4 regions of the Actinacidiphila sp. bgisy144 genome follow, and region 1 is predicted to be linked to each of the others. Evidence: riboswitches for the same ligand, from Rfam matches in the RefSeq annotation. Region 1 holds a riboswitch; each other region holds the start of a gene.
The links. A riboswitch is a leader RNA that binds a small molecule or an ion and turns the genes downstream of it on or off. The one in region 1 is predicted to bind cobalamin.
Positions count from the first base shown of each region.

Region 1 (7,499 bases):
ACGTGGAACATTAGGGTGGCCCCGTGCATGTGCTGGTGCTCGGAGGTACGACCGAGGCGAGGCAACTCGCCCGGCTCCTGGCCGCGCGCGAGCGCACCGTGACGTCGTCGCTCGCCGGGCGCGTGGCGGCCCCGACCCTCCCGGAGGGCAACGTCCGGATCGGCGGCTTCGGCGGCGTCGAGGGAATGGCGCGCTGGCTGCGCGAGCACCACGTGGACGCCGTGGTGGACGCGACGCACCCCTTCGCGGAGCGGATCAGCGCCAACGCCGCGGAGGCGGCCACCCGCACGGGAGTGCCGCTGCTGGCGCTGCGCCGCCCCGGCTGGACCCCGGTCCCCGGCGACGACTGGCGCTTCGCGGACTCGCTCGCCCAGGCCGCGCAGTTGCTGCCGGACCTGTCGGACCGGGTGTTCCTGACGACCGGCCGCAGCGGCCTCGCGGCCTTCGCCGGGCTGGACGGCCTGTGGTTCCTGGTGCGGTCGGTGGACCCGCCGGAGGGCGAGGTGCCGCGGCGGATGACGGTGCTGCTGGACCGGGGCCCGTACACGCTCCAGGGGGAGCGGGAGGTGCTGCGGGAGCACCGGATCGGGGTGCTGGTGACGAAGGACAGCGGGGGTGCGGCGACCGCCGCGAAGCTGGTGGCGGCACGGGAGGCGGGGCTGCCGGTGGTGGTGGTGCGCCGGCCGCCGGGGGTGGCGGGGGTGGAGGTCGCCCAGGACGTGGAGCGGGCGGCGCGGTGGGTGCGGGAGCGGGTGGGCTGAGGGCACGGCGGCGGGTGCGCGGTGCCCTCAGCGCTGCGGGTGGTCCGGCGCCCGGGGGAGGGCGCCGTCAGTCCCGGGGGTAGGTCCGCGGCGTCCAGACGACCTGCTCGCCACCCCCGCGCACCACGGTCCTGGTCTGGGACGACCCGACGATCAGCAGGGTGCGCATGTCGACCTCGTCCGGGTCCAGTTCGGCGAGGCGGACGATCCGCACCCGCTCCCCCGGCCCGCCGACGTCGCGGGCGACCACCACGGGCGTGTCGGGAGCACGGTGCTCCAGCAGGAGTTCGCGCGCCTTGGCCACCTGCCAGGTGCGGCTCCTGGAGCCCGGGTTGTACAGCGCCAGCACCAGGTCCGCGGCGGCAGCCGCCCGCAGCCGCTCGGCGATGACCTCCCACGGTTTGAGCCGGTCCGACAGGGAGACGGTCGCGTAGTCGTGGCCGAGCGGCGCACCGACCCGCGCGGCCGCCGCGTTCGCCGCGGTCACACCGGGCAGCACCCGTATCGGCACGTCCTGGTACGGCGGTTGCGAGGCCGCCTCCACCACGGCGGTGGCCATCGCGAAGACCCCCGGGTCGCCGCCGGAGACCACGGCCACCCGTCGTCCCCTGCGGGCCAGGTCGAGGGCGAACTCGGCGCGCTCGGCCTCCACCTTGTTGTCGCTGCCGTGCCGCCGCTGGCCGGACCGCACCGGCACCCGGTCCAGGTAGGTGGTGTAGCCGACCAGGTCGTCCGCGGCGGCCAGCGCGCCGCGCGTCTCGGGGGTCAGCCACAGCGGCCCGGCCGGACCGGTGCCCACGACCACGACCTGCCCGCGCCCGCCGCCGTCGGCGTCCGCCTCGGACACCGCCGCGGGTACGGCCGTCCGCGGCTCCGTCGCGCCGCCCCGGCTCGGCAGCACCGCCACCGCGAAGTACGGCACCGACTCCGGGTCCACCTCGGCGAGTTCCGCGGTCCGCTCACCGGCCATCGTGGCCCGCTCGACGTACCGCGCGTCCGCCAGCCGCCCCGAGCGCTCCAGCGCCCGCCGCACCGCCGGGAACGTACGGCCCAGCTTCAGCACCACCGCGGTGTCCGCCGCCGCCAGCCGCGCGGCCAGCTCCTCCTCGGGCAGCGTGCCGGGCAGCACCGTCAGCGACTCCTCGCCCTCCACCAGCGGCGCCCCCAGCCGCGCGGCCGCGCCCGCCATCGACGTCACCCCGGGCACCACCTCCGTCGGGTACCGGTCGGCCAGCCGCTTGTGCATGTGCATGTACGACCCGTAGAAGAGCGGGTCGCCCTCCGCCAGCACGGCCACGCTGCGCCCCGCGTCCAGGTGCGCCGCCAGCCGCGCCGCGGCCTGCTCGTAGAACTCCTCCATCGCACCCTGGTAGCCGCCGGGGTGGTCGGTGGTCTCGGTGGTGACCGGGTAGACGAGCTGCTCCTCGATCTGGCCCGCGCGCAGGTACCCCGCCGCGATCCCGCGGGCGATCGACCGGCCGTGCCGCGCGCTGTGGTACGCCACCACGTCGGCCGCCGAGATCACCTCCACGGCGCGTACGGTCAGCAGCTTCGGGTCGCCGGGGCCCAGGCCGACCCCGTAGAGCCGCCCCACGCTGTCGGATGCGGCCGTCTCGTGGGCCGCTGACGGACGGCTGCTCATTCTTCCTCGCTCGCGATCGCGTTGAGCGCGGCGGCCGCGATGGCGCTGCCGCCGCGCCTGCCGTGCACCACCAGGTGCTCGAGGGCCGACGGGTCGGCGGCCAGGGCCTGCTTCGACTCGGCCGCGCCGACGAAGCCGACCGGGACGCCGATGACCGCGGCCGGCCGCGGGCCGCCCGCGGCGACGAGTTCGAGCAGCCGGAACAGCGCGGTGGGCGCGTTGCCGACCGCCACGACCGCGCCCTCCAGCCGGTCCCGCCACAGTTCCAGGGCCGCCGCGGTGCGGGTGGTGCCGAGTTCCGCGGCGAGCGCGGGCACCGACGGGTCGCCCAGCGTGCAGATCACCTCGTTGTCCGCGGGCAGCCGCTTGCGGGTCACCCCGCTGGCGACCATCGCGGCGTCGCAGAGGATCGGCGCCCCGGCCCGCAGCGCCGCGCGGGCCCGCGCGACCACGCCGGGCGAGTACGCCAGGTCGGCGACCAGGTCGACCATGCCGCAGGCGTGGATCATCCGCACCGCGACCTGGGCGACGTCCGCGGGCAGCCCGCCGAGGTCCGCCTCGGCGCGGATCGTGGCGAAGGACCGGCGGTAGATGGCCGCACCGTCCTTCTCGTACGCGTAGGGGTACGCGGAGCCCGGGGGGACCGGGGGCACAGGGGGCACGGTGGTCTCGCTCATTCGGTCGGCGCGCCGCGGCGCGCGGCCGCCACGGTGGCGGCGAGGTCGGCGGGCCGGGGGTGGGCGCTTCGCAGCGGGGCCCCGGTACGGAAGAGGTCCACACGGTAGCCGTTCGAGGTGGCGACGACTTCGACGCGGTCGGGGGTGCGGGGGCGGCCGCAGGTGCGGGAGCAGCCGGACCAGTGGACGGGGAGGGGGCGGGGGGTGGCGCCCCCGGGTTCCCCGCTCCCGGGTTGTGTGCCCTCGGGCTGTGTGTCCCCGGGTTCCCCGCTCCCGGGGGTGGGGCGGGAGGGCTCGGCGTCCCCGGGTGCCGGGTGGACGAGGGCCGCCGCGTCCGCGCGGACGTCGGCGAGCGACTTCGCGCAGCCGGGCCGCCCGGCACACGCGCTCACGCCCACCCACGGGGAGCCCGGGTCCGTCACCAGTCCGGCCGCCGCGAGCGCGGCCAGCTCCGCCCGGGCCCGGTCGGCGGGCACCCCGGGGACGACGGCGCCGCGCCACGGGGTGAGCCGCAGTTGCGCGGCCGGGGTGCGGGCGGCGAGCGCGCACAGGGCGCGCCACTGGTCGGGGGTGAGGCGGCCGAGGGGGGCGAGGACGGAGAGGGCGAGGGGGCCGCCGGGGGCGGCCGGGTGCGGGATGGGGCCGAGGGCGGGGGAGGCGGTGTGTGCGGCTTTCCCCCGGGTGCCGGCGGGGGAGGCGGCGGGCGGGGCCGCGGTGGTGGCGGGCGGTGCGGTGAGACGGCCGGCGAGGTCCGCGGTGAGGGCCGCGCCGCGGTCGGGCAGGTCGGCCACCCGCCACGCGGTGGGCTCGCCGCCGCCGTCGGGCGTGGCCGCGGCGAGGAAGCCCTCCGCGGCGAGCAGTGCGGCCCGGGGCGCGTCGGCGGCGGGAAGGCGGAGGGCCGCGTTGCGGCCGATCCGCAGCAGCGCCGTGCCGTCCGGCGCCGCGCGCAGCGTCACGTCGGGTCCCAGGGCCGCGACGTCGCCGCGCCCGTCGTCCAGCGCGAAGAGGAACCGCCCGGACAGCGCCGCGGCCGCCGCGCTCCCGCACAGCAGCCCGTCCAGCTCCCGCAGCCAGCCCCCGACGTCCAGGTGCCCCTGTCCGTCCAGGCCCGACAGCGGCGACGCCACGACGTTCCGTACCCGCTCGTGCGCCGCCGACGGCAGCAGCCCGGCCGCGCCCAGCAGTTGGGCCAGCTCCGCCCCGCAGCCCGCGGCCAGGCCGCGCAGTTGGACGTTGCCGCGCGAAGTGAGATGGACATCACCGTCGCCGAACCGCCGGGCCGCCTCGCCCAGCCGTTCGGCCTGCGCCGCGCCGAGCACACCGCCCGGGACGCGGACCCTGGCCAGCGCGCCGTCGTCGGCGGTGTGCAGCCGAAGGGCCCCCGGGCAGGCGTCCGCCCGGCCGCGCGGGGCCCGGGCGCCTTCCCCTACCGCCGCGTTGACGTCCGCCGGGCATGCGTCGGCGGCCGGCCGCGGCGGCTGGACGGGCTGGTCGGGGGCGGTGGACATGGCGGCGAGCATACCGACCGTGCCACAAATCGGGTCATCTGCCGAATGCCTACGGCGCTTACTATGCTCCCCGTGCGGACCTTCCGGTTCGCCATTGCCGCAGACGGCGACAGGGGAGGAAGCCCGGTGCGAATCCGGCGCGGTCCCGCCACTGTGAACTTGGCCACCGGTGCCTCCGGCGGTCGAGCGAGCCAGGAACTCCCGCCGTCCGACACCACCCGGGGCGCGGACACCCCGAGGAAGGGTTTTCGTTGTGACCGGATCATCCGAGTTGCCCCGTTCCGCCGACTCCAGCACCACCGCCCCGGTGCGGGGTGCCGAGGAACTGCCCCCGGCCGAAGCGCCTTCGCCCGCCGGTGAGCAGGGGCTCGGCGGGCCGCATCCCGAACGGGTGCTGCTGCTGAGCACGTCGGACACGGACCTGCTCAGCGCTCGGGCGGCCGGGGGACCGGTGGCGTACCGGTTCGCGAACCCGACGCGGGTGGACGTGGCGCTGCTGCCGGAGCTGCTGGAGGGCGTCGGCCTGGTCGTCGTACGCCTGCTGGGCGGACTGCGGGCGTGGCAGGAGGGGCTGGACGCGCTGCTGGCGACGTCCCTGCCCGTGGTGGTGCTCAGCGGCGAACAGGCGCCGGACGCCCAGCTGATGGCGGCGTCCACGGTGCCGGTGGGCCTCGCGGCCGAGGCCCACGCGTACCTGGCGCACGGCGGCCCGGCCAACCTGGAGCAGCTCGCCCGCTTCCTGTCCGACACGGTGCTGCTCACCGGCCACGGCTTCGAACCGCCCGCGCCCGCGCCCTCCTGGGGCCCGCTGGAGCGTACGGCCGCCGCGGCGCCCGCGGACGCCCCCGCCGTCGCCGTGCTCTACTACCGCGCCCACCACATGAGCGGGAACACCGCGTTCGTCGGCGCCCTGTGCGACGCGATCGAGGCGGCCGGGGCCCGGGCGCTGCCGTACTTCGTCGCCTCCCTGCGCACCCCCGAGCCCGGACTCGTCGCCGAACTGTCCGCCGCCGACGCGATCGTCACCACCGTGCTCGCCGCCGGCGGCACCCGCCCCGCCGACGCGTCCGCGGGCGGCGACGACGACGCGTGGGACGCGGGCGCGCTCACCGGCCTGGACGTCCCCGTGCTCCAGGCGCTGTGCCTGACCGGCTCGCGCGCCGCGTGGCTGGCCAACGACGAGGGCGTCTCCCCGCTCGACGCGGCCACCCAGATCGCGGTGCCCGAGTTCGACGGGCGGCTGATCACCGTCCCGTTCTCGTTCAAGGAGGTCGACGCTGACGGCCTGCCCGCCTACGTCGCCGACCCCGAGCGCGCCGCCCGCGTGGCCGGCATCGCCGTACGGCACGCCCGGCTGCGGCACATACCCGCCGCCGACAAGCGCCTGGCCCTGGTGCTGTCCGCGTACCCCACCAAGCACTCCCGCATCGGCAACGCGGTCGGCCTCGACACCCCCGCCAGCGCGATGGCCCTGCTGCGCCGCCTGCGCGAGGAGGGCTACGACTTCGGGCCCGACCCCGTCCCCGGCCTCGACGCGCCGTCCGACGGCGGTCCCTCCGACGTCACCCCTTCCGACGGCTCCCCCCTCCACCCCGGCGACGCCCTCATCCGCGCCCTCATCGACGCCGGCGGCCACGACCAGGACTGGCTCACCGAGGAGCAGTTGGCCCGCAACCCCGTCCGGGTCCCCGCCGCCGACTACCGCCGCTGGTACGCCACCCTGCCGCGGGAACTGCGCGACGCGGTCGAGGAGCACTGGGGCCCGCCGCCCGGCGAGCTGTTCGTCGACCGCAGCCGCAACCCCGAGGGCGACATCGTGCTCGCCGCCCTCCGCCACGGGAACCTGCTGGTCCTCATCCAGCCGCCGCGCGGCTTCGGCGAGAACCCGATCGCGATCTACCACGACCCCGACCTGCCGCCCTCCCACCACTACCTGGCCGCGTACCACTGGATCGCCGCCCCCGCCGCGGACGGCGGCTTCGGCGCCGACGCGATGATCCACCTCGGCAAGCACGGCAACCTGGAGTGGCTGCCCGGCAAGAACGCCGGCCTGTCGGCGGCCTGCGGCCCGGACGCGGTCCTGGGCGACCTGCCGCTGGTCTACCCGTTCCTGGTCAACGACCCGGGCGAAGGCACCCAGGCCAAGCGCCGCGCCCACGCCACCCTCGTCGACCACCTCGTGCCGCCGATGGCCCGCGCCGACTCCTACGGCGACATCGCCCGCCTCGAGCAGCTGATGGACGAGCACGCCCAGATCGCGGCCATGGACCCGGCGAAGCTCCCGGCGATCCGCGCCCAGATCTGGACCCTCATCCAGGCCGCCCGCCTCGACCACGACCTGGGCCTGGCCGACCGCCCCGACGACGAGGGCTTCGACGACTTCCTGCTGCACGTCGACGGCTGGCTCTGCGAGATCAAGGACGCCCAGATCCGCGACGGCCTGCACGTCCTCGGCCAGGCCCCGGCCGGTACCGACCGGGTCAACCTGGTGCTGGCGATCCTGCGCGCCCGGCAGATCTGGGGCGGCACCGCGGCCCTGCCCGGGCTGCGCGAGGCGCTGGGCCTGGACGAGTCCGCCGCCACCCGCACCGCCGCCGACGCCATCGAGGAGCGCGCCCGCGCCCTGGTCCAGGCGATGGAGGACGCCGGCTGGGACCCGGCCGCCGTGCCCGCCGTCACCGCCGGCAGCGGCGAACAGGTCGCCGCCGTCCTGGAGTTCGCCGCCCGCGAGGTGGTCCCCCGGCTCACCGCGACCACCGACGAGATCGACCGCACCGTGCACGCGCTGGCCGGCGGCTTCGTGCCCGCCGGGCCGTCCGGCTCGCCGCTGCGCGGCCTGGTCAACGTGCTGCCCACCGGCCGCAACTTCTACTCCGTCGACCCCAAGGCGGTGCCCTCCCGGCTCGCCTGG
Region 1 covers NZ_JBYIRM010000005.1:187,903-195,401, forward strand. Annotated here, with positions in the region: gene AC3EVP_RS08155 (cobalt-precorrin-6A reductase) at 24-761, shown strand; gene AC3EVP_RS08160 (precorrin-2 C(20)-methyltransferase) at 829-2,403, opposite strand; gene AC3EVP_RS08165 (precorrin-8X methylmutase) at 2,400-3,080, opposite strand; gene AC3EVP_RS08170 (hypothetical protein) at 3,077-4,588, opposite strand; cobalamin riboswitch at 4,673-4,795, shown strand; gene cobN (cobaltochelatase subunit CobN) at 4,980-7,499, shown strand, end outside.

Region 2 (7,499 bases), on a different contig from region 1:
CCGAAGGCGGCCGTGGACTTCCCCTTGCCCGGCCCGGTGTGCACGATCGTCAGCGGCCGGTTGCGGCGCTGGCGCGTGGTCAGCCCGTCGTCCGGCACCACACTCGGCTGTCCCTGCGGCATTACGCGGCCCTCCGTACGTCCTTGACCAGCGCGGACACCGTGTCGGCCCGCAGCTCCTCCAATGTCACCGCGGCGGCGCCCAGATCCCGGGCGAGCGTCCCGGCCAGGCCCAGCCGGACCGGGCCCGTCTCGCAGTCCACCACCACCGACGCGACCCCGGACGCGGCCAGCAGCCGGGCCGCCCGCGCCGCCCGCGGCAGCGGCTCGGGCCCGCCGGTGGCGCGCCCGTCGGTCACCACCACCAGCAGCGGCCGCCGCGAGGCGTCCCGCAGCCGCTCCACCCGCAGCACCTCGTGCGCCCGCAGCAGCCCCGCCGCCAGCGGGGTGCGGCCCCCGGTCGGCAGCTTCTCCAGCCGCGCCGCGCCCGCGTCCACCGACGACGTCGGCGGCAGCGCCAACTCCGCGCCGGCGCCCCGGAACGTGACCAGGCCGACCTTGTCCCGCCGCTGGTAGGCGTCGAGCAGCAGCGACAGCACCGCGCCCTTCACCGCCACCATCCGCTTCCGCGCGGCCATCGAGCCCGACGCGTCGACCACGAACAGCACGAGGTTGCCCTCCCGGCCCTCCCGCACCGCCTGCCGCAGATCCGCCCGGCGCACCACCAGCCCGGCGCCCGCCCGCCCCCGCGCCCGCTGGTGCGGCGCCGCCGCGCGCAGCGTCGCCGTCAGGTGCAGCGCCGCGAGCCGGCCGTGCGGCAGCTCCGCGCCCGTCGTCCGCCCCTGCGCGGTGCGGGCCCGCGAGCGCCGCCCGGCCGCGCCCTCGCCGAGCCCGGGCACGGTCAGCGCCCGGGTCCGGTACGGCTCACCGGCGGCGGACGGCGGCTGCTCGGCACCTGCCGCCGCGCCCGCGCCCGCGCCGGGCTGCGGGGATGCGGGTTCGGCGCCGGTGTCGGGGGCCGAGTCGCCGGCCTCGGGGCCCGCGGTGTCCTCGCGCTGCGGCGGCACCCCGCCGCCCCCGCCGGGGCCGTCGCCGCCCGGGCCGCCCTCGGGGCCGCCGTCCGGGCCGGGGCCGCCGTCAGGATCGGGGTCGGGCTCCGGGTCGTCGTCCGGGCCCGGGCGCTCGTCCACGTCGTTCGCCGCCTGCTCGGCCTCCTGCCGGGCCTGCTCCAGCGCCTCGTCCAGCTTCTGCTCGTCCAGCCCGGGCGCGTCGAACGGGTTGCGGCGGCGCCGGTGCGGCAGCGCCAGCAGCGCGGCCTGCCGGACGTCGTCGGCCGTCACCTCGGTGCGGCCCGCCCACGCCGCCAGCGCGGTCGCGGTACGCGCCATCACGATGTCCGCGCGCATCCCGTCCACCTCGAAGGCCGCGCAGGTCGCCGCGATCTGCCGCAGCACCGTGTCGCCGAGCACCACCGACGGCAGCAGCGCCCGTGCGGCCGCGATCCGCTCCCGGGTCCGCCGCTCCTCCTCCGCCCACCGCGCGGCGAAGGCCGCCGGGTCCGCGTCGTAGGCCAGCCGGCGGCGCACCACCTCCACCCGCTCGTCGGTCTCGCGGGAGGCGGTGACCTCCACGGTCAGCCCGAACCGGTCGAGCAACTGCGGCCGCAGCTCGCCCTCTTCGGGGTTCATCGTGCCCACCAGCAGGAAGCGCGCCGCGTGCCGCACCGACACGCCCTCGCGCTCCACGTAGCTCGCCCCCGTCGCGGCGGCGTCCAGCAGCACATCCACCAGGTGGTCGTTGAGGAGGTTGACCTCGTCGACGTAGAGCACACCCCGGTGCGCCTCGGCCAGCAGCCCCGGCTCGAACGCCTTCACGCCCTCGGCCAGCGCCCGTTCGAAGTCCAGCGCGCCGACGAGCCGGTCCTCGGAGGCGCCCACCGGCAACTCGACGAGCTTCGTGGCGCGCCGGGCGCCGGCCGGGTCCGGGTCGTGCGGCCCGTCCGGGCAGCCCGGGTCCGGCGCGGCCGGGTCGCAGCTGAACCGGCAGCCGGGCACCACCGCCACGTCCGGCAGCAGCGCGGCGACCGCGCGCACCGTCGTCGTCTTCGCCGTCCCCTTCTCCCCGCGCACCAGCACACCCCCCACCGCGGGCGAGACCGCGTTGAGCAGCAGGGCCAGCCGCAGGTCGTCCTGTCCGACGACAGCGGTGAACGGGTAGGTGATGCTCATGGCAGGATCGCTCCTTCGAGCGGAAGTCGTGGGTACGGGGCCGTGCGCGGCGCCTGCGGCGGTGCCTGGTGGGCGCGGGGCGGCGGTCTCACGGCGCCCCCGGCGGCAGGAACGGCAGGCCCTCCGGCGGGCCCTGCTCCACCAGCCGCAGCAGCGCACCGGTGTCGGCGTGCTCCTCGACCAGGTCCGCCAGCCGCTCCAACTGCTCCTCCCGCAGCGCCTCGAAGCGGGTGCCGGGCGCGGGCTCGAAGCGCCGCCCGGCCGCCGCGGCCACCTGCCGCAGGAACGCCCGCCGGAAGCCGTCGCTCTCCAGCGACCCGTGCCAGTGGGTGCCCCACACCGCGCCGACCCGGCAGCCGTCGAGGAACGGCTCGTCACCGCCGCGCACTTCGGCCACCCCGTGGTGGATCTCGTAGCCGCGCACCTGCTCGCCGTACTGCGTGCCCTCGGGGCGGGCGAGGGTCTTCTCCCGGGCGAAGCGGACCCGTACCGGCAGCAGGCCCAGCGCCCGGACCGTACCGGCCTTCGACTCCACCTCGTCGTCGATGCGCTCGGCCAGCAGTTGGAAGCCGCCGCAGATGCCCAGCACCGGGCGGCCCTGCGCCGCGCGCTGCCGTACCGCGTCGGCCAGGCCGCGCGCGTGCAGCCACTCCAGCGCGCGGACGGTGCCGCGGGTGCCGGGCAGCACCACCAGGTCGGCGTCGGCCAGTTCGTCCGGGCGGTCCACGAACCGCACCACCACACCGGGTTCGGCGGCCAGCGCGTCGAGGTCGGTGAAGTTCGACATCAGCGGCACCGCGGCCACCGCGACCCGCAGCACCTCCTCGCCGTGGGGCGCCTCGACCGCGGACTCGCGCACCGCGCCGCGCAGCGACACCCGCAGCCCGTCCTCCTCGTCGATGCCCAGGCCGTGCGCGAAGGGCAGCACCCCGAAGGTGGGGCGGCCGGTGAGGCCGCGCAGCATGTCCAGGCCCGGCCTGAGCAGCGAGACGTCACCGCGGAACTTGTTCACCAGGTAGCCCGCGACGAGTTGCTGGTCCTCCTGCGCGAGCAGCGCCGTCGTGCCGTAGAAGGACGCGAAGACGCCGCCGCGGTCGATGTCGCCCACCACGACCACCGGCAGCCGCGCGCTCCTGGCCACCGCCATGTTGACGATGTCGGTACGGCGCAGGTTGATCTCCGCGGGGCTGCCCGCGCCCTCGCAGACCACCGCGTCGTGCGTACGGCCCAGCTCCTGGAGGCAGTCCACCACGGTGCCGAGCAACTCCGCCTGCTTGCCGCCGTGGTAGCCGCGCGCGCTCAGCTCGCCGACCGGCCTGCCCAGCACCACCACCTGGCTGCGCTGCTCGCCGCCCGGCTTGAGCAGCACCGGGTTCATCAGCGCCGACGGCTCCACCCCGGCCGCCTGCGCCTGCATCGCCTGCGCCCGGCCGATCTCGGCGCCCTCCCGGGTCACGTACGAGTTGAGCGACATGTTCTGGCCCTTGAACGGCGCCACCCGCAGGCCCTGCCGGGTCAGCCACCGGCAGATCCCCGCGGTCACCACGCTCTTGCCGGTGTCCGAACCGGTCCCGGCGACCATCAGCCCCTTCACCGCGCACCCCTCGTGCCGGTCCGGCCGCGGGCCGCCGACAGCAGCACCGACGCGCCCAGCGCGAGCGCGCCGACCCGGCGGGACAGCCGCACCGCGCGCCCGATGTCGGCCGGCCGCGGCGGCCGGAACCCCGCGCCCAGCACCGGCCGGTGCTCGACCCGCCCCCCGTACGCCAGGGTGCCGCCCAGTCGCACCCGCAGCGCCCCCGCGAACGCGGCCTCGACCGGCCCGGCGTTGGGCGAGGGGTGCCGCGGCCCGTCCCGGCGCGCGGTGGCCAGCGCGCTGCCCGGATACGGCCCGGCCAGCGCGGCGAGCAGGGCGGTCAGCCGCGCGCCGGGGTAGCCGGCCGCGTCGTCCAGCCGGGCGGCCGCCCACCCGAAGCGCAGGTGCCGCGGGGAGCGGTGGCCGACCATCGCGTCCAGCGTGTTGGCGGCACGGAAGCCGACCAGCCCGGGCACCCCCGCGAGCCCGCCCCACACCAGGGCGCCGACCACCGCGTCCGAGGTGTTCTCCGCGACCGACTCCACCACCGCCCGCGCCAGCGCGTCGGCGTCCAGCGCGGCCGGGTCCCGCCCGCACAGGTGCGGCAGCCGGTCCCGGGCGGCGGCCAGGTCGCCGGCCTGAAGCGCCGCGCCGATCGTGCGGGCCTCCCGGGCGAGCGAAGTGCCGCCCAGCACCGACCAGGTGGCCGCCGCGGCCAGCGCCGCGCCCAGCAGCGGGCGGCGCCGGGCCGCCCGCTCGGCGACGGCGGCCGCGGCCACCGCGCCGCCCACGCACAGCGCCGCGTACGCGCTGCCGGCGCCCCGGTCGTCGCGCCACATCCGCTGCTCCAGGGCGCCGGCGGCCCGCCCGAACCCGGCCACCGGGTGGCCGCGGCGCGGGTCGCCGATCAGGAGGTCGCCGAGGAAGCCGAGTGCGGCGCCGTACGCGTAGGCACGGTGGCGGCCGCTCATGCCGCGGATATCCGGGTACCGGCGGCCGCCAGGGCGGGTGCCGCCTGCGTGCAGGGCATGGCGAAGTCCTCACTCAGGGTCCGCGCCCTGGCTCGACGTGACCGGCGGTGAGAGTCTCCTGGCTCCCGGATCAACGCACTCCCGGGCCTTCCCGCCGGCGTGCGCCGGCCGTGGCCTCCAGCTTCGGGAGTGCACTCCCCGGTGACAGTGGCGGGACCGCGTCGGATTCGCACCGACTTCCTCTCCTGCCGCCGCATTGCTCCCGGCAGTTCACCACGCCCGGAGAAACCCCGTCAACCGGGCCTGCCTGCGGCTTTGCGGCCCCGCGCCGGCAGGTGGGCGCGCGGCCGGCTCAGAGGGAGGCGTGCTCGGGAAGCAGCTCCTGGATGCCGATGCGGTGGTAGAACTCCGCGCGGATGCGGTCGCTGACCGCGGACACGACCTCGCTGCCGTCGCGGCTGGGATCGATGTGGGTGCGGAACGGCCGCTCGCCCTGCGGCAGTCCGACCACCCGGACGATCTCGTCCGCGACCTCGTCCACGGTCCGCCCCGCGGGGAAGAGGTCGGTGAGCGCCTGCGCCATGGAGTCGCGCACCGCGCCGTACGCCTCGTCGTACGCGGTGTCCCGTACGGTGTCGGCCGGCCGGGCCGCGTGGGCGAAGTGGTTGGTGCCCGACGGGTAGGCGCCCGGCACCACGATGACGGTGTCGATGCCGAACCGGACCAGCTCGGCGGCGTAGCTCTCGGCCAGTGCGTCCATGCCCGCCTTCGCCGCGAAGTACGGGGCGAGGAACGGCGGGTGGCCGCCGCGGGTGGAGGACGACCCCACCCACACCAGCAGCCCCTCGCCCTGGCGGCGCAGGTGCGGCAGCGCGGCGCGGTTGACGCGCTGGGTGGACAGGACGTTGGCGTCGTAGAGCGCGGCGAGCTGTTCGGGGGTGAACGCCTCGGCCGGGCCCAGCGCCATGTGGCCGGCGTTGTGGACGACCACGTCCAGCCGGCCCTGCTCGGCGGTGACCTGCTCGATCGCCGCGTCGACTGACGCCTGGTCCTGCACGTCCATCTCGATGCCGCGCACGTCCACGCCCTCCGCCTCTGCGTACGCGGCGAGTTCGGCCACGCGGGGGGCGTTGCGGTCGGCGGTGGCGCGCATGCCCGCGTAGACGGTGTGCCCGGCCCCGGCCAGGAAGCGGGCGGCGAGGTTGCCGATGCCGCTGGAGGCGCCGGTGACGACGATGACCTTCGGACCGGTGCGGTGTGTCGTGGCTGGTGTCATGGCTGTTCCTGCCTCCTAGATGATTCCGCCGTTGGCGCGGACGGTCTGGCCGTTGACCCAGTGGCCGGCGGGGCCGGCCAGGAAGGCGGCCACCTCGGCGATGTCCTCGGGGGTGCCCAGGCGCTCCAGCGGGGGCTGGGCCGCGAGGCGGTCGACGGTCTCCTGGTCCTTGCCGGCCATGAACAGCGGTGTGGCGGTGGGCCCGGGGGCGATCGCGTTGACGGTGATGTCCCGGCCGCGCAGCTCGCAGGCGAGGATCAGGGTCAGCGCCTCGACGGCGCCCTTGCTGGCGGTGTAGGCCCCGTAGCCGGGGAACTGGAGCCCCACGACGGAGGTCGAGAGGTTCACGATGGCCCCGCCCGCGCGCAGCCGGCGGGCGGCCTGCTGGTCGACCACGAAGCTGCCGCGGATGTTGGTGCGGTGCACCGCGTCCAGCTCCGCGAGGTCCAGGTCGACGATCGGCTTCAGCCGCATCACGCCGGCGGTGTGCACGACGGCGTCCAGACCGCCGAAGGCGGCCTCCACGGTATCGAAGGCGGCGGCCATGGCGTGCTCGTCGGCGACGTCGCCGCCGACGGTGACGGCCCGGCCCCCGGCGCCCGTGATCTCCGCGGCGAGCGCCTCGGCGGCGGCCTTGTTGCCGGCGTAGTGGATGCCCAGGGCGTACCCGTCGCGGGCGAGCCGCCGGACGACGGCCCGGCCGATGCCACCGGACCCACCGGTGACCAGGGCGACGCGGACAGGGGTGGCGCTGGTGGACATGGCGTCCTCCTTGTTTTCGTCGATACGATCTGACGAGATCAACGATAACACAGATGGGGATCGATGATTCGGTCAGAGTGTTATCGGCGAAAACAGGAGAGGGGCCCGCGGGCGCCGGCATGCGAACAGCCCGCCGCCGGGACCCAGGTGGCGGGTCCCGGCGGCGGGCCGGGTGACGGCGGAGGGAGGGTGCGCTCAGCTGGCTATGAGGTGGATGCCGTAGGCGACGGCGGCGGCGCAGGCGGCGAAGCACAGGTAGGCGCCGGTGCGCGTCAGGAGCGCGGTGCCCTGGGCGGACGAGGGGCGGGAGAGCCCGACGATGCCGAGCGTGAAGACCCCGACGAGGCCGACGGTGGACAGCAGTGTGACCGCGAGGACCGTGCCGAGCGCGTGCCAGTCGATGCTCATGGCGTGCCCTTTCAGACCGTGGTGGGAGCGGAGGCGGGAGGCGGGACGGGGGAGGCCGCCGGAACGGCGGGCCCGGGGGCGGGTTGCGGCTCGGCCGCGGGCTCGGACGCGCTGTCGACCACGGTGACCGGGACGACGTGGACCGCGGGGGTGAGGTGGACGGCCGGTGCGGCCGGGACCGGGATCGTGGCCGGGACGGGGGCCTCGGCGGCCGCGGCGTCGTTGACGTTCGCGTGCGTGACCGGCTTGCGGCGGGCCGCCGTACGGACCACCGCGCAC
Region 2 covers NZ_JBYIRM010000009.1:48,541-56,039, reverse strand. Annotated here, with positions in the region: gene cobO (cob(I)yrinic acid a,c-diamide adenosyltransferase) at 1-122, opposite strand, end outside; gene AC3EVP_RS13160 (putative cobaltochelatase) at 122-2,227, opposite strand; gene AC3EVP_RS13155 (cobyric acid synthase) at 2,316-3,809, opposite strand; gene AC3EVP_RS13150 (cobalamin biosynthesis protein) at 3,818-4,774, opposite strand; cobalamin riboswitch at 4,886-5,017, opposite strand; gene AC3EVP_RS13145 (SDR family oxidoreductase) at 5,127-6,050, opposite strand; gene AC3EVP_RS13140 (SDR family oxidoreductase) at 6,066-6,812, opposite strand; gene AC3EVP_RS13135 (hypothetical protein) at 7,008-7,220, opposite strand; gene AC3EVP_RS13130 (inorganic phosphate transporter) at 7,232-7,499, opposite strand, start outside.
Region 2: linked by a shared signal. The riboswitch ahead of AC3EVP_RS13150 (cobalamin biosynthesis protein) and the one ahead of cobN (cobaltochelatase subunit CobN) in region 1 are both predicted to bind cobalamin.

Region 3 (7,499 bases), on a different contig from region 1:
CCGGCCAGCACGGTGTCGCCCGGGGCCTGGTCGAGGTCGATGCCACGGCGGCGCAGCTTGAGGGTGTAGATGGTGTCGGCGGACAGGGCGCGGCTGGTCAGGGTGGCGAGCACGATCGCGGTCATGAGCGGCAGGATGATCGTGTACTCGCCGGTGAGTTCGAACATGATGACCACCGCGGTGATCGGGGCGCGGGCCGCGCCGGCGAAGGCGGCGCCCATGCCGATCAGGCCGTAGGCGCCGACCGGTCCGGCGCCGCCGGGCAGCAGGTGGTGGGCGGCGGCACCGTAGGCGGCGCCGAGCATGGCGCCCATGAACAGCGAGGGCGCGAAGACCCCGCCGCTGCCGCCGATGCCGATGGTCAGGCTGGTGGCGAGCATCTTGCCCAGCAGCAGGACGACCAGGAACCCGATCGCGTACTTCCCGCCGACGGCCCGCTCCAGGACGGGGTAGCCGACGCCGTACATCTCGGGCAGGAGCAGCAGGAGGCCGCCGAGCAGGAGGCCGCCGACCGCGGGGCGGGCCCACTCCGGGCCGCGCCAGGCCCAGTCGCAGGCGTCCTCCACCCGGTACAGGACCCGGGTGAAGGCGACGCCGACGGCGCCGGCCAGTACGCCGAGCAGGGCGAAGAGCAGGTACTGCGAGAGGTGGGTCACGGTGAAGGCGGGCAGGTGCAGGAACGGCTCGTCGCCGAACGCGGCGCGGCCGATGACGCTCGCGGTGACCGAGGCCAGGACGACCATGCCGAACGACTCGGCGGTGAAGTCCCGCAGGATCAGCTCCATCGCGAAGAACACCCCGGCCAGCGGTGCGTTGAAGGTGGCCGCGATGCCGCCGGCCGCGCCGCAGGCGACCAGCACCCGCATCCGGTCCTCGGCGACCCGCACCGCGCGGCCGAGCGTGGAGCCCAGCGCGGAGCCGATCTGCACGATCGGGCCCTCGCGGCCGACCGATCCGCCGCCGCCCATGCACAGCGCGGACGCCAGCGACTTCACCACGGCGACCTGCGGCGCGATCCGCCCGCCGCGGCGCGCGACGGCGTACATCACCTCGGGGACGCCGTGGCCGCGGGCCTCGCCGGCGAAGCGCTGCACCAGCGGGCCGTAGACCAGGCCGGCCAGCACCGGGGCGAGCAGCACGAACCAGTGCCCGAGCCAGGGCACGTGCGGATTGGCGGCGCGGCCGGCGGCGGAGTAGTCGGTGTGGCCGGACAGCGCGCGGGTGAAGGTCCCGATCAGCCAGCGGAACGCGATCGCGCCCGCGCCCGCCCCGCACCCGACCGCCAGGGCCAGCACCAGCAGCCCGCCCTTCGCCTCCCGCAGCGCCGTCAGCAGGGCGGCCGGACCGCGTCCGACGCGGACAGCGCCCGCGGTGGCGGCCAGAGCGGCGTCCGGAGCGGCGTCCGCGGTGGCGGGGGAGGTGGGGGAGGCGGGGCGCTCGGGCGGGAGGTCGGCAGGCGTCAGCACGTTTGCATGATGCAACAAAAACCTTGCGCTGTGCAAACTTAGCACCCGGCAAAGTCCGGTGGGTGGGACGGCGGCCCGGCGCGGTGCCGGGGCAGGCGGTGCTCCGCCTCGGGGCGGCCGCCGGCGAGGTGGGCGGCCACGATCGCCGCGGCCGCCGCCGGGTCCACCCGGCCGTACCAGACGTCGTCGGGCTGCACGCTGACCACCGGTGCCTGGTTGCAGGGGAACTGGCAGCCGGTCTGCGTCACCAGCACGTCGTCGTCGCCGAGCCCGTGCGCGCCGAGCCCCCCGACCAGGGCGCGCAGGGTCGCGTCCGCGCCCTTCGCGGTGCAGCGCGGGCCGCGGCACACCAGGACCTGGTGGCGGTGGCCGGGCACCTCCGCCCAGGCGGCCGAGGTCAGGCCGGGCTCCGCGCCGGTGACCGGCCGCGCGGTGGCCGCGGCCGCGGCGACCTCCGCCAGGTCCCCGGCGAGCTTCGCGCCCACCCGCACCTCCGGGCGCGGGCCGCCGTGCTCCCGCCACCAGTACGCGGCGACCCGGCGCAGCCAGGACGGCCCCGGCCCGCCGCCGCCCAGCCGGACCCCGACGAGGACGACGGGGGCGCCGCCGGTGCCGGTGCCCTCTTCCGTGGTCCGCGCGTCCGCCAGCCGGGCCAACTCGGCCGTGAGCGACGGCTCGCCCTGCTGGAGGAAGGCGATCGTGGCGCCGGAGCGCCGGGCCAGGGCCAGCAGTTCGGCCCGGCGGCCCGCCTCCACCGCCGACATGCCGACCAGCACCAGGCTCATGACGCGTCCGCCCCGCGCAGTACGCCGTTCCACCGCACATGCGGGCGGTCGTGCACCGGATGGCGCGCCACGGTCACGTCCACCCCGTACACGCGCCCGACCAGTTCCGCGGTGAGCACCTGCTCCACCGGGCCGTGCGCGACCAGCCGGCCGCCGTGCAGGACGGCGATGTCCGCGCAGTAGGCGGCCGCGAGTTCGAGGTCGTGCAGCGCGGCCACCGCGGTGACGCCCAGAGCGCGGACCGTCTCCATGAACGCCAACTGGTGCCGCAGGTCCAGGTGGTTGGCCGGCTCGTCCAGCAGGAGCACATCGGGCTCCTGCGCCAGCGCCCGGGCGAGCTGGACCCGCTGGCGCTCGCCCCCGGACAGCGACGACCAGCTCCGGTCGAGCAGGGCGCCGACATCGGCGGCGGCCACCGCCCCGGCCAGTACGGCCTGCTCCCGCGCCGCCGCGGCCGAGCCCGGCGGCACCGGCCACCGGCCGCGGTGCGGGGTCCGGCCCAGCTCGATCACCTGTTGGGCCGTCAGGGGCAGGCCGGTGTCCGCCTGCTGCTCCATGAACGCCACCCGCCGCGCCCTGCGCCGGGCCGGCAGCGCGTACAGGTCCTGCCCGTCCAGCTCGACCCGCCCCCGGCCGGGCCGCCCCAGCCCGGCCAGGACCCGCAGCAGCGTGGTCTTCCCGGCGCCGTTCGGCCCGAGCAGGCCGGTCAGCCGGCCGGGGGCGAAGTCGAGCGCGACGTCCTCCAGCAGCACGGCGTCCCCGACCCGCACCCCGACCCCGGCGCACCCCAGCACCACCGGCTCCCGGGCGCTCACGCCCGGCCCCGCGGGTGGGGTTCGGCGGGGTGGTGGCGCGGGGTGCTCGGCGGCCGCCCTCCGCCCGTGGCGGATACCTGCCCGGGGTGGGGCTGCTGCCTGGCGGTCATGTGCGGCCTCGCGTGGTGGTTTCGGTGCGGTGGCGGCGGTCGGTGAGGGTGCGGTGTCGGGCGGTGGTTCGGCTGCTTGGCTGCGTTTGTGGGTGGCGGCTGTTCGGGGCGGTGTGTCGGTGCGGGGGCGGTGTGGGGCCCGCTGTCCGGGGGGCGGGGCTGTTGCGTGGGGGTCATGTGCGGCCTCGCGTGGTGACTCGGGTGGGGGAGGGGCGCCGGGCCGCGGTCATGGGCGGGCTCCCGCGGGGGCCGCGGTGCGGGTGCGGCGGCGGAGGAGGGCGGCGAAGAAGGGGGCGCCCAGCCCCGCGGTGATCACGCCGACCGGGATCTCCTGGTCGGGCAGGACGGACCGAGCGAGCAGGTCGCTGCCGACCAGGAGGGCCGCGCCGAGCAGCGCGGAGGCCGGCAGCAGGACCGCGTGCCCCGGGCCGCACAGCAGGCGGACGACGTGCGGGACCACGAGGCCGACGAAGCCGATGACGCCGGTCTCGGCCACCAGGCAGGCCGTCACCAGGGCGCAGGTGCCGACCAGGAGCCACCGCAGCCGTTCCACCGGAACGCCGAAGGAGCGTGCCGCGGTCTCGCCGAAGGCGAAGGCGTCCAGGTCCCGGGCCGCGGCGAGCGCCACCGCCGTTCCGGCGACGGCGACCGCCGCGAGGAACAGCGCCGTGTGCCACCGCACCCCGGCCACCGAGCCGAGCGTCCACTCCATGACACCGCGGGCGGCGTCCCGGTCGCCCAGGACGAGCACCACGAACGAGGTGAACGCTGCGCACATCTGCCCCACCGCGACCCCGGCGAGGACCGTGCGGGTCCCGGACAGCGACCAGGACCCCGCACCGGCCAGCGCCATGACGAGCGCCGCCGCGAGCAGCGCCCCCGCGAACGCGGCCACCGGCAGCGCACCGGCGGCCGCCGCGCCGGACGCGCCGACGCCGAGCACCAGTACGGTGACCGCGCCGACGGCGGCACCGTCGGAGATGCCCAGCAGGTAGGGGTCGGCGAGGTCGTTGCCGGTGAGCGTCTGGAGCACCGCGCCGCACACCGCGAGCCCGGCGCCGGTGGCCGCCGCACCCACCACCCGCGGCAGCCGCAGCTGCCAGACGATCTGGTCGTCCAGCAGCGTCACATGGTGGTCGCCCAGGCCCAGCCGCCGCAGCAGGACGTCGGCCACCACTCGCGGCGGCTCGTGCACCGACCCGATCGCGAGGCCGAGCAGGCACACCGCCAGCAGCGCCACCGCGGCCGCGGCCAGCACCGCAGCCGAGCGGGCCGCCGTACGGTCGCGGGCGCGGTCGGGCGTACGCGTACGCGTACGGTCCGCGGCCGTCACGACGCGGCGGGCAGCGCGGCCAGACCGGCCGCGACCCGGGCCGCGCCGTCCGCCAGGAGCACGCCGGGCGTCGACTCCGAGAACGGCACGACGACGAACGCGCGCCGGCGCACCGCGGCGAGCCGGCTCAGCACGGGGTCGTGCTCCAGATAGGAGATCTTGGCCGCGGCGCTGTCCCAGCTCGCGTCCGCGAGCACGATGGCGTCCGGGTCGGCGGCGGCCACCTGCTCCCAGCTCACGTTCTGCCAGCCGCCTTTCAGGGTGCCGAACACGTTGTGCGCGCCGACCGCGTCCAGGACGGTCTGCGGTCCGCCGTGGCCGGCCCCGACGTAGGGGGACTTGGTGCCGGAGTCGTACCAGAGCACGTCCAGGCCCTTGCCCGCGCCCTGGGCGGCCAGTGCGGCCAGCGCCGTCTTCTGCTGCCGCTCGATCGCGGCCGCCCGCTGCGGCACCCCGAAGACCGCGGCGATGTCGGCGAGTTCGCCCCACACCGCCTCGAACGACGCGGTGGGCACCTGCTTCGCGTCCGCGCAGCCGAAGGGCGACAGGTAGGAGCCGATGTGCTCGGCGGCCAGCTCGGCGCGGGTGCCGGCGACCTTGCCGGTGAAGGCGCTGGTGTAGGAGGCGTAGAGGAAGTCGGGGCGCGCGGCGAGGAGCTTCTCCTTGGACGGGTACTCCTTGCTGAGCACCGGCACGGAGTCGTAGGCGGCCTTCCACTTCGCCGGGATCGTGTCGTCGAGGTAGGCGGTGCCGGCCATCCGCGACTGGAGGCCCAGCGCGAGGGCGACCTCGGTGGCGCCCTCGTTGAGGGTGACCAGCCGCTTCGGGGGCGCGGCGACGGTGGTGGCCACGCCGCAACTGCGCACGCTGACCGGGGCGATGCTGCTGCGCGCGGTGGCGGAGGACGCCGGGCCGCTCGCGGCGGGCGCCCCCGTGCAGGCGGCCAGGCACCCGGTGGCCAGCAGGGCCGCGGCGGCGGCCGGCAGCCGTAGCGGGCGGGTGCGGGCCCGGGCGCCCGGGCGTATGAGACGGCTGATATGGCGGAACGGGCGCAGGGCGCTGCTCGGCACGTGTACTCCAAACCCTCGTGGAAGATGTCGCGCCGTGGCCGGTCTCCTGGCTTTCGCGTCGACGCTCCACGGCCGGCCTTCCCAGGCGTCCGTTGCCGGTCCGCCCAGTGGCCCCGACCGTCGTGGGGACGGTCGGCGCAGGGCCGCGGAACTCCGCGACTACAGTGGCGAGGGCCGCACCGGCTTCCGACCGGTTTCCCGTGCACCACGGCACGCGCACGCTACCAAACGCGCCGCCCCGCCCGGCCGGCCGGATCACGGGGCGCGGAGGGCCCGCACCGGCGCGGGGGCAGGGCCCGGTGCCAACGGCCGCGGCCCCGCCCGGAGTTGACGGGAAGGGCCGCGCGAGGGGAGTGCGGAGCGGAGGTCAGGACGGGCGGTCGGTGCCGTAGCCGTGCAGGAAGGCGTCGACGGCGCGGGTGACGCAGTCGCGGATCTCGGCCGCGCCCAGCGGCGGGCTGCCGTGGGGGCGGATGGTGATCTCCGAGGTCACCAGGGCGATGAAGTGCACGGTGGCGCGGGCGGGTTCGGGGATGCGCAGCAGCCCGGCGCCGGCGAGCTGCTCCAGCCGCCGGGCGACCTCCCGCTGGACGCGCTGCGGCCCGGCCTGCTGCCAGGCGTCGATCACGGCGGCGGGGAAGTGCTGCACCTCGGCCTTGATCTGCCGGATCATCGCGAAGTGCTCGGGGAACTGGGTGCGCTGGCCGACGAAGGCGCGGCCGAGCGCGAGCAGGTCGGCGCGCGGGTCGGTGCCGGTCACCTGCTTCTCGACGGTCGCTACGAACGCGTCCGCGACCTGCCCGGCGCTGTCGTGGACCACGTCGGAGAAGAGCTGGTCCTTGCCCTCGAAGTGGTTGTAGATGGTGCGCGTGGACACGCCGGCCTCGGCGGCGATCGCCTCGATGCTGGTGCGGCTGTAGCCCTCGCGGCCGAAGACGGTCCGGGCGCCCTGGGTGATGGCGTCGCGCTTGCCGGCCCGCCCGCCGGTTCGGGCGGGGCCGGGGCGCTCCGGTGCCGCCTTGCGGGCGGGGGCCGTCGGTGGGGTACTCAGGGGAAGCCTCCGATACGGGTCGTCGTCCGTTGCCCAATTTACCATGCACGTTGTACTTTACTTTGAGGGCTTTCCGTCAACCCGCCAGAGGACCGTGCACATGGATATCGGGACCATCACTTTCGGCACCCTACTCAGCGACCCCTTCACCGGGCACCGCGTCTCCCAGGCCGAGCGCCTCGACGAGGTGGTCCGCAGCGCGGTGCTCGCCGAGCGGCTCGGCTTCTCCTGGTTCACCGTGGGGGAGCACCACTTCGGGGAGCGCGACGTCATATCGGCGCCCCCGGTGGTGCTCGCGGCGATAGCCGCCCGCACCTCCACCATCACCCTGGCCACCGGCACCACGCTGGTCGCCAACCGCGACCCGGTGCTGGTCGCCGAGGACTACGCGACGCTCGACCAGCTCTCCGGCGGGCGGCTCCAGCTCATCGCGGGCGCGTCCTTCTTCCCCGACCCCTACACCGTCTTCGCCCAGCCGCCGGAGAGCAAGGCCGACCGCAAGCGGGAGAACCTCGAACTCCTGCTGCGCCTGTGGTCCGAGGACGAGCCCGAGGTGACCTGGCAGGGCGCCTTCCGCCCGCCGCTGGACGCGGTGCGGGTGCAGCCGCGGCTGCACCAGGCGCGGCCGCCGGTGTGGGTCAGCGGCGGCTCCAAGCCGGACTCGGTGCACCTGGCGGTCGAGACCGGGCTGCCGATGGTCTTCGGCACCACCGCCCGCCCGCCGCAGACCCACGCCCCGATGTTCGCGCTCTACCGCGAGCTGTGGGCCAAGGCCGGCCGCCCGGCCGAGCAGGCGCGCACCGGCGCCGCCAGCCACGTCTTCGTCGCCGACACCACCGCGCAGGCCCGCGAGCAGTGGCGGGAGTACT
Region 3 covers NZ_JBYIRM010000004.1:29,435-36,933, forward strand. Annotated here, with positions in the region: gene AC3EVP_RS05870 (chloride channel protein) at 1-1,298, opposite strand, end outside; gene AC3EVP_RS05875 ((2Fe-2S) ferredoxin domain-containing protein) at 1,505-2,251, opposite strand; gene AC3EVP_RS05880 (ABC transporter ATP-binding protein) at 2,248-3,066, opposite strand; gene AC3EVP_RS05885 (FecCD family ABC transporter permease) at 3,403-4,509, opposite strand; gene AC3EVP_RS05890 (ABC transporter substrate-binding protein) at 4,506-5,579, opposite strand; cobalamin riboswitch at 5,599-5,804, opposite strand; gene AC3EVP_RS05895 (TetR/AcrR family transcriptional regulator) at 5,947-6,675, opposite strand; gene AC3EVP_RS05900 (LLM class flavin-dependent oxidoreductase) at 6,731-7,499, shown strand, end outside.
Region 3: linked by a shared signal. The riboswitch ahead of AC3EVP_RS05890 (ABC transporter substrate-binding protein) and the one ahead of cobN (cobaltochelatase subunit CobN) in region 1 are both predicted to bind cobalamin.

Region 4 (7,499 bases), on a different contig from region 1:
CCGAGGTGGCGTGGGTCGGCCGCGCGGACTGGCGTTACGAGACGGCGCTGCCGCCGGCCGCGCCCGGACACGAGCGGACCGACCTGGTCTTCGACGGGCTGGACACCGTGGCCGAGGTCCGGCTCGGCGCACGGGTGCTCGGCCGCACCCGCAACATGCACCGCGCGTACCGCTTCGACGTCACCGACGCGCTCGACACGGCCGCGGACACCCCGCTGACCGTCGCCTTCACCTCCGCGTACACCGAGGCCGAACGGGTCCGCGCGCTGCTCGGCGCGCGCCCCAACGCCTATCCCGAACCCTTCCAGTACATCCGGAAGATGGCCTGCTCCTTCGGCTGGGACTGGGGGCCGACCCTGGTCACCGCCGGCATGTGGAAGCAGGTGCGGATCGAGCGCTGGTCCACCGCGCGGCTGGCCGGCGTGGTGCCGCAGGTCACCGTCGCCGAGGGCACCGGCCGCGTCGAGGCGCGGATCGAGCTGGAGCGGACCGCCGCCGGCGCCGCCCGGCCGCTGACCGTACGGCTGCGGGTCGGCGACAGCGTCGCCGAGGCCACCGCCGCACCCGGCACCGACCGCCTCACCGTCGGCTGCGAGGTGCCCGGCGCCCGGCTGTGGTGGCCGCGCGGCTACGGCGAACAGCCGCTGTACGCCTGCGAGGTGACCGTCCTGGACGGCGCCGAGCCGCTCGACACCTGGCAGCGGCGGATCGGTTTCCGCAGCGTCGAACTGGACACCGCGCCCGACGCGCACGGCTCGGCGTTCACCTTGCGGGTCAACGGCACCGCCCTGTTCGCCCGCGGCGTCAACTGGATTCCCGACGACGCCTTCCCCAGCCGGGTCGACGCCCCGCGCTACCGCGCCCGCCTGGCGCAGGCCGCGGCCGCCGGGGTGGACCTGGTGCGGGTGTGGGGCGGCGGGATCTACGAGAGCGACGACTTCTACGACGCCTGCGACGAGCTGGGCCTGCTGGTCTGGCAGGACTTCCTCTTCGCCTGTGCCGCCTACCCCGAGGAGCAGCCGCTGCGCTCCGAGGTGGAGGCCGAGGCCCGGGAGAACGTCGCCCGGCTCTCCCCGCACCCCTCGCTGGTGCTGTGGAACGGCAACAACGAGAACCTGTGGGCCTTCCGCGACTGGGACTGGGAGCCCGAACTCGCCGGCGCTTCCTGGGGCGAGGGCTACTACCTGGGCCTCCTCGCCCGGGTCGTCGCCGAGACCGACCCGACCCGCCCGTACTGGGCCGGCAGCCCCTGGTCCGGCTCCTGGCGGCACCACCCCAACGACCCCGGCCACGGCACCGCCCACTCCTGGGACGTGTGGAACCGGACCGACTACACCGACTACCGCGACAGCGTCCCGCGGTTCGTCGCGGAGTTCGGCTGGCAGGCCCCGCCCGCCTACGCCACGGTGCGCCGCGCCATCGGCGACACACCGCTCACCCCGGACTCGCCCGGCATGCTCCACCACCAGAAGGCCGCCGACGGCAACGGCAAACTCGCCCGCGGCCTGGCCCGGCACTTCCCCGTCCCGGCCGACTTCGACACCTGGCACTACCTCACCCAGGTCAACCAGGCACGTGCCGTGGCCACCGGTGTCGAGCACTGGCGCGCGCACTGGCCGCGCTGCGCCGGCACCGTCGTCTGGCAGCTCAACGACTGCTGGCCGGTGACGTCCTGGGCCGCCATCGACGGCGACGGGCGGCCCAAGCCGCTCTACCACGAGCTGAAGCGGCTGTACGCGGACCGGCTGCTGACCTTCCAGGAGCGCGCGGGGGACAGCGGGGGCAGCGGGGACGGCGCTCTGGTGCTGGCCGTGGTCAACCAGGCGGCGCGGGCCTGGTCCGGCAGCGTGCTGCTGCGCCGGGTCACCGTCGAGGGCGAAGTGCTCGCGGAGGTCCGGCTGCCCTTCACCGCGGCCGCCCGCACCGTCGCCGACCTGCCGGTGCCGCCGCGGCTGCGGCCGGCGGCGGGCAGCACCGCGCAACTGCTCACCGCGGACGCCGAGCCGAACGCCGAGCGGGGCGGCGACACGGACACCGAGCCGGGGGCGGCGCGCGCGTACTGGTTCCCCGCCCGGGACAAGGACTTCGCCTACCCGCGCCCGCAGTGGGACCTCTCGTTGACCGTCCGCGACCAGGACACCGGCGGCTCCGACACCGCCGTGCCCGCCGTCGAGATCACCGTCACCGCCCGCACCCTGCTGCGCGACCTGCTCCTCCAGGCCGACCGGCTCGGCCCGGCCGCGCACACCGACCGCGGCCTGACCACGCTGCTGCCCGGCGAGCACGCCACCTTCACCGTGCACGGCTGGCCCGACCCCACCGCCGAGGCCGCGGCCGCCGCCCTGCACACCGTCAACGCCGCGGTCGTACGGTAGGTTGTCCGGCACGGCGCCGCGGACCGGGTCCGGCCGCAGCGCGCCCCGCGACGAGCCGAGGAGGTGGGACCGATCAACCGCCGCAGGACACCACGCTCGCTCCCACCGCACGGCCGCGCCCGCTGACGTCGACACCCCCGCGCGACGGCACGGCCCCAGGGAGCGACACGCTTCCCGAAAGGCACCGCCACCCATGTCCGAACCCCACGTCGCGCCCCGCCCCGGCACCGGCAGCCGCCCCGGCTGGCCGCACCCGGCCGACACCGCCGCCGAACTGCGCGCCGCCGGCTGCGTCTTCGCCGAGGAGGAGGCGGGCCTGCTGACCGAGGCCGCCGCCACCCCGCAGGAGCTGGCCGCGATGGTGGCGCGCCGCGCGGGCGGCCTGCCCCTGGAACACGTCGTCGGCTGGGCCGGGTTCGCCGGCCTGCGGATCGAGGTCGGCCCCGGGGTGTTCGTGCCGCGCCGCCGCACCGAGTTCCTGCTCGCCCGCGCCGCCGCCCTGCTGCGCCCCGGCGCGGTCGTGCTGGACCTGTGCTGCGGGTCCGGGGCGGTCGGCGCCGCACTCGCCGCGGCCGCGCCCGGCGTCGAACTCCACGCCGCCGACCTCGACCCCGCCGCCGTGCGCTACGCCCGCCGCAATCTGGCGGCCGCCCGCGGCCAGGTCCACCAGGGCGACCTGTTCGCGCCCCTGCCGCCCACCCTGCGCGGCCGGGTGGACATCCTCACCGCCAACGTCCCCTACGTGCCCACCGGCGACATCCCGCTGCTGCCCGCCGAGGCCCGCGACCACGAGGCACCGCTCGCCCTCGACGGCGGCGCCGACGGCCTGGACCTGCTGCGCCGCGTCGCCCGCGACGCCGCCACCTGGCTCGCGCCGGGCGGCACCCTGCTCTCCGAGGCCAGCCGGGCCCAGGTCCCCGCCGCCCTGCGCGCCCTGCGCGCCGGCGGCCTGACCGCGGCCACCGCCCACGACCCCGACCTGGAGGCCACCGTGCTGCTGGCCACCCGCCCGCACCCCGGGCCCGCCCCGCACCGGTCACCGCGGGAGCGGCCCTGAGCGGCGGGCCCTACTCCGGGCCGGCGTCGGCGGTGCGCAGGCCGGTGGACCACTTCTCCTCGATGTTGCCGTACTTCCAGACGGCCAGGGCCACGGCCCAGGTGAGGAAGAACAGGCCGACGATGACGTAGCCCACAATGTTGAGGTCCAGCCCGCCGATCCAGTCCCAGAAGGAGCCGTGCAGACCGGCCTTGTCGGAGATCAGGCCGAGCAGTTCGACGGTGCCGATGATCAGGGCGACCGCGACGGACAGGCCGGTGATGGTGAGGTTGTAGTAGACCTTGCGGACCGGCTTGGAGAACGCCCACTCGTACGCGAAGTTCATGAACGAGCCGTCGATGGTGTCCAGCAGGCACATGCCGGCGGCGAAGAGGATCGGCAGGCACAGGATCGCGTACCAGGGCAGGCCCGAGGCGGCGCCGGAGCCGGCCAGCACCAGCAGCGCGATCTCCGTGGCGGTGTCGAAGCCGAGGCCGAAGAGCAGGCCGATCGGGTACATCTGCCACGGCTTGCTCACGGACTTCATCAGCCGGCCCAGCAGGCGGTTCATCAGACCGCGGTTGTTGAGCTGGTCCTCCAGCGCCGCCTCGTCGAACTCGCCGTGCCGCATCCGCCGGAAGACCTTCCAGATGCCGCCCAGGATCAGCAGGTTGACCAGCGCGATCGCGTACAGGAACGTGCCCGAGACGGTGGTGCCGATCCAGCCGGTGACGTCGTGCAGCCCGGAGTTGTCGTGCGCCACCGGGTCGGCGAGCGACCTGATGCCCAGGGAGAGCAGGAAGGACAGCCCGAAGACGATCGAGGAGTGGCCGAGCGAGAACCAGAAGCCGACCGACAGCGGCCGCTTGCCCTCGCCCATCAGCTTGCGGGTGGTGTTGTCGATCGCGGCGATGTGGTCGGCGTCGAAGGCGTGCCGCATCCCGAGCGTGTAGGCGGTGACGCCGATGCCGACCCCGAAGACGCCGGTGCCCGTCCGGTAGTGGTGCGGGGCGACGATCACCGCGAGCGTGAACCAGCCGATGACGTGCAGCGCCACGATGAAGCCGGCCATACCGCCCAGCCGGGTCCACTCGGCACGCGACATCGACGCCGATATCCGCTGGAGGCGGGACCCCGCGGCGGGGCGGGTCTGGATGATGGAGGTCAACGTTGCGTCCTTTGCGACCGGGGGCGGGACACCTCGATGCGACACATTACTTGTTGCAAGTTGCTCGCAACAAGACCGGGTCCTCATGCCCGCAACGCTTTGACCTGCTTCATCCCGGGCGCACCGGCACACGGGAGAGCGCACAGTCGCCGCACAGCGCCCCGGCGTGCCCCGGCGCGGCCCGGTAGATCAGGCAGCAGCTGCGCCGCCGGAAGGCGCCGTGGCCCCCGCCGGCGTCCGCCGGGGTGAGGTGCCCGGCGCCGCGCAGCGGGCCGCCGGCCAGCAGCAGCCCGGTCAGCGCGCGGGCCCGCGCGGCGGCCTCCGGGCGGGCCGCGGCGACCATGCGGGCGGCGCCGGCGAGCGCGGACGCGGTGTTGCCCCGCAGGACGTGCGGGGAGACGCGGGAATCCGCGCAGGCCGCGGTCAGTTCGCGGACCGGGCCGGAGAGGACCGCCGCCGCGAACGCGTCCGCAACCCCACCAGTCTCCGCGGGCCCGGTCTCCGCCGGGGCGGGCGGGTCCGCCGCGCGGCCGGGCAGCCCCGGCAGGGCCAGCGGGTAGGGGCCGCCGAGCGCGGGCTGCCAGCGCAGGTCGGACAGCCGTACGGCGCCGGGCACGTGCCCGTACAGCACGGCCAGCGCCAGGTAGGGGGAGAGCAGCCGGGCCACCAGGCCCAGGTGGGTCACGGACGCGGCCACCCGCTCCTCGACCGCGTCCGGCTGCTGCCCGCCGCCCGCGGCCAGCACCCCGCGTACGGCGGCCACGCGGGCGGCCAGTACGCCGCTGCCGTCTGCCAGCTCGGCCATCGACCGCCAGCCGGAGCCGCCGCCGGCCGCGTCGGCCGCCGCAGCGCTCTCGACCGCGAAGAACGGCCCCAGCTCCGCCAGGGCCGCTCTCGTCTCATCGCCGTGCACGGCGCCACCCTGCCGCGGCAGGGTGAGGTGGCGCGCCGAGGCGCCCCCTCACGCCTCCACCGGGCCGACCCGGGGCGCCCGCGCGGCGCGGCCGGTCGGCGAGGCGCTCAGCACCCGCTCCGAAAGCGGCCCGAAGACCAGCGCGATCGCCGACCACAGCAGCAGCTGCGCGGCCACCGAGTACAAGCGGAACCGGAACAGCACGTCCGCAGGGAAGCCCGGGTAGACGATCCGCCCCGCCGGGTCGGTCAGCGGCTGAGGTGTCTCCGTGGCGTGGTCGCCGTACTGCTCGCGGTTGGCGGCCAGGTGTCCCAGCGCGGGCAGCAGGCCGATCACGACGCAGATGGCGGCCACGAAGGCCGCACCGGCCAGCAGCGTGGCGTTCCACGTGCCGAACCGCCCCTGGAGCCGCCGCCCCAGCCACACCGCCAGCGCGAGCAGCGTGATCGAGCAGACCACCATGACCAGGTAGAGCCCGGTGCGGGCCTTGATGGTGTCCTCGTGCCCGATCGCGGGCGGGTTCGCCGGGTACTTCACGAACGGCACCAGGTAGAAGCCGAGGAAGCCGCCGCCGGCCACCAGCAGCGCCAGCGTGCGCGGCCGGACGCCGCCGACCCGCCCCAGGCACACCGTGTAGACCACCGCGAAGAGGGCGCCCATCGCGGCACCGAAGAGGACCAGGCCCACGCCCATGCCGACATCGGCCTGGACGGTGCGGCTGAACAGGTCGGGGCCGTCCGGCGAGACCGGCAGGCCCGCGGCCTTGTCTAGGGCGCTTTGCGCCGCGTCCCGGCCGCTCTCGTAGCTGATCGCCCGGTTGATCTGCGGTTCGGCGAAGATCCGTGCGAAGACGAACGCGAGCAGCCCGCCGATCGCGCCGGCGAGCACGCCGCGCAGTACGAGTCGTTTCTCCATGTCGAGTTGTCCGCCTGCCTGTTGTCGTCAGTGGCAGGGGAAGCCGAGGAAGTGCCGCGCGTCGTGCACGAACTCGTGGATGTGCATGTCCCGGCCGAAGACGGACACCGCGCCCTGGTCGACGCCGATGAAGTAGTAGGCGGCCAGCGCCAGGAGCGCGCTGCCGACCAGCCAGAGCACCGCCTTGGAGACGGGCAGGACGACCGGCGTGGCCTCGGTCGACGAAGGGGTGGACACAGAACTCACGGGTGGGGCCTCCTTCGGGGATACAGCGTCCCTCGGTTCGAGTGGGGCGGCGTGACGGCGGAGTATCTGACTCCCGGACGCCCCCAGAGGCGACCGGTACACAGTGGCGCGACCGTGCCGGAGTTCCACCGGCTTCCTCACACCATCACGAACGACCAGCGTACGGGCGGGCGAACCGGCACGTCAACGCATGTCACCTGCTTCCCGCCACACCGCGCGGGGGCCGCCGCGCCGCCGGAGGCGGCATCAACTCCCCGACCAGCGCCGCCACTTGATCCACCTCGATGAGGAAGCCGTCATGCCCGTACGGCGAGCGGATCGTCCGCGTCCGGTCCGCGCCCGGGATGCCCGCCGCCAACTCCTCCTGCTGCGCGGTCGGGTAGAGCCGGTCGGAGTCGACCCCGGCCACCAGCGCGGGCGCCGTGACCCGCCGCAGCGCCGCCGCGGTGCCGCCCCGCCCGCGCCCCACGTCATGGGCGTTCATCGCCTCGGTGAGCACCACATAGCTGCCCGCGTCGAACCGGCGCACCAGCTTGTCCGCGTGGTGGTCGAGATACGACTCCACCGCGTACCGGCCGCCGTGCCAGGGCAGTTCACCGCGCTGCGGGTCCCGGCCGAAGCGCGCCCGCAGTTCCGGCTCGCTGCGGTACGTCAGGTGCGCCAGCCGGCGGGCCTGGCCGAGACCGGCGTGCGGGCCGCCGCCCGGCCCGGCGCCGTGGTAGTCGCCGCCGCGCCAGGCCGGGTCGGCCCGGATCGCCCGCAGCTGCACCGACGCCCAGCCGATCTGCTCGGCACTGGCCGCCGCCGGGCAGGCGAGCAGCAGCAGCGCGCCGACCCGCTCCGGGC
Region 4 covers NZ_JBYIRM010000012.1:116,161-123,659, reverse strand. Annotated here, with positions in the region: gene AC3EVP_RS16300 (glycoside hydrolase family 2 protein) at 1-2,375, shown strand, start outside; gene AC3EVP_RS16295 (putative protein N(5)-glutamine methyltransferase) at 2,569-3,432, shown strand; gene nicT (Nickel transporter NicT) at 3,443-4,516, opposite strand; gene AC3EVP_RS16285 ((2Fe-2S)-binding protein) at 4,689-5,492, opposite strand; gene AC3EVP_RS16280 (CbtA family protein) at 5,541-6,407, opposite strand; gene AC3EVP_RS16275 (CbtB domain-containing protein) at 6,435-6,653, opposite strand; cobalamin riboswitch at 6,693-6,848, opposite strand; gene metX (homoserine O-acetyltransferase MetX) at 6,847-7,499, opposite strand, start outside.
Region 4: linked by a shared signal. The riboswitch ahead of AC3EVP_RS16275 (CbtB domain-containing protein) and the one ahead of cobN (cobaltochelatase subunit CobN) in region 1 are both predicted to bind cobalamin.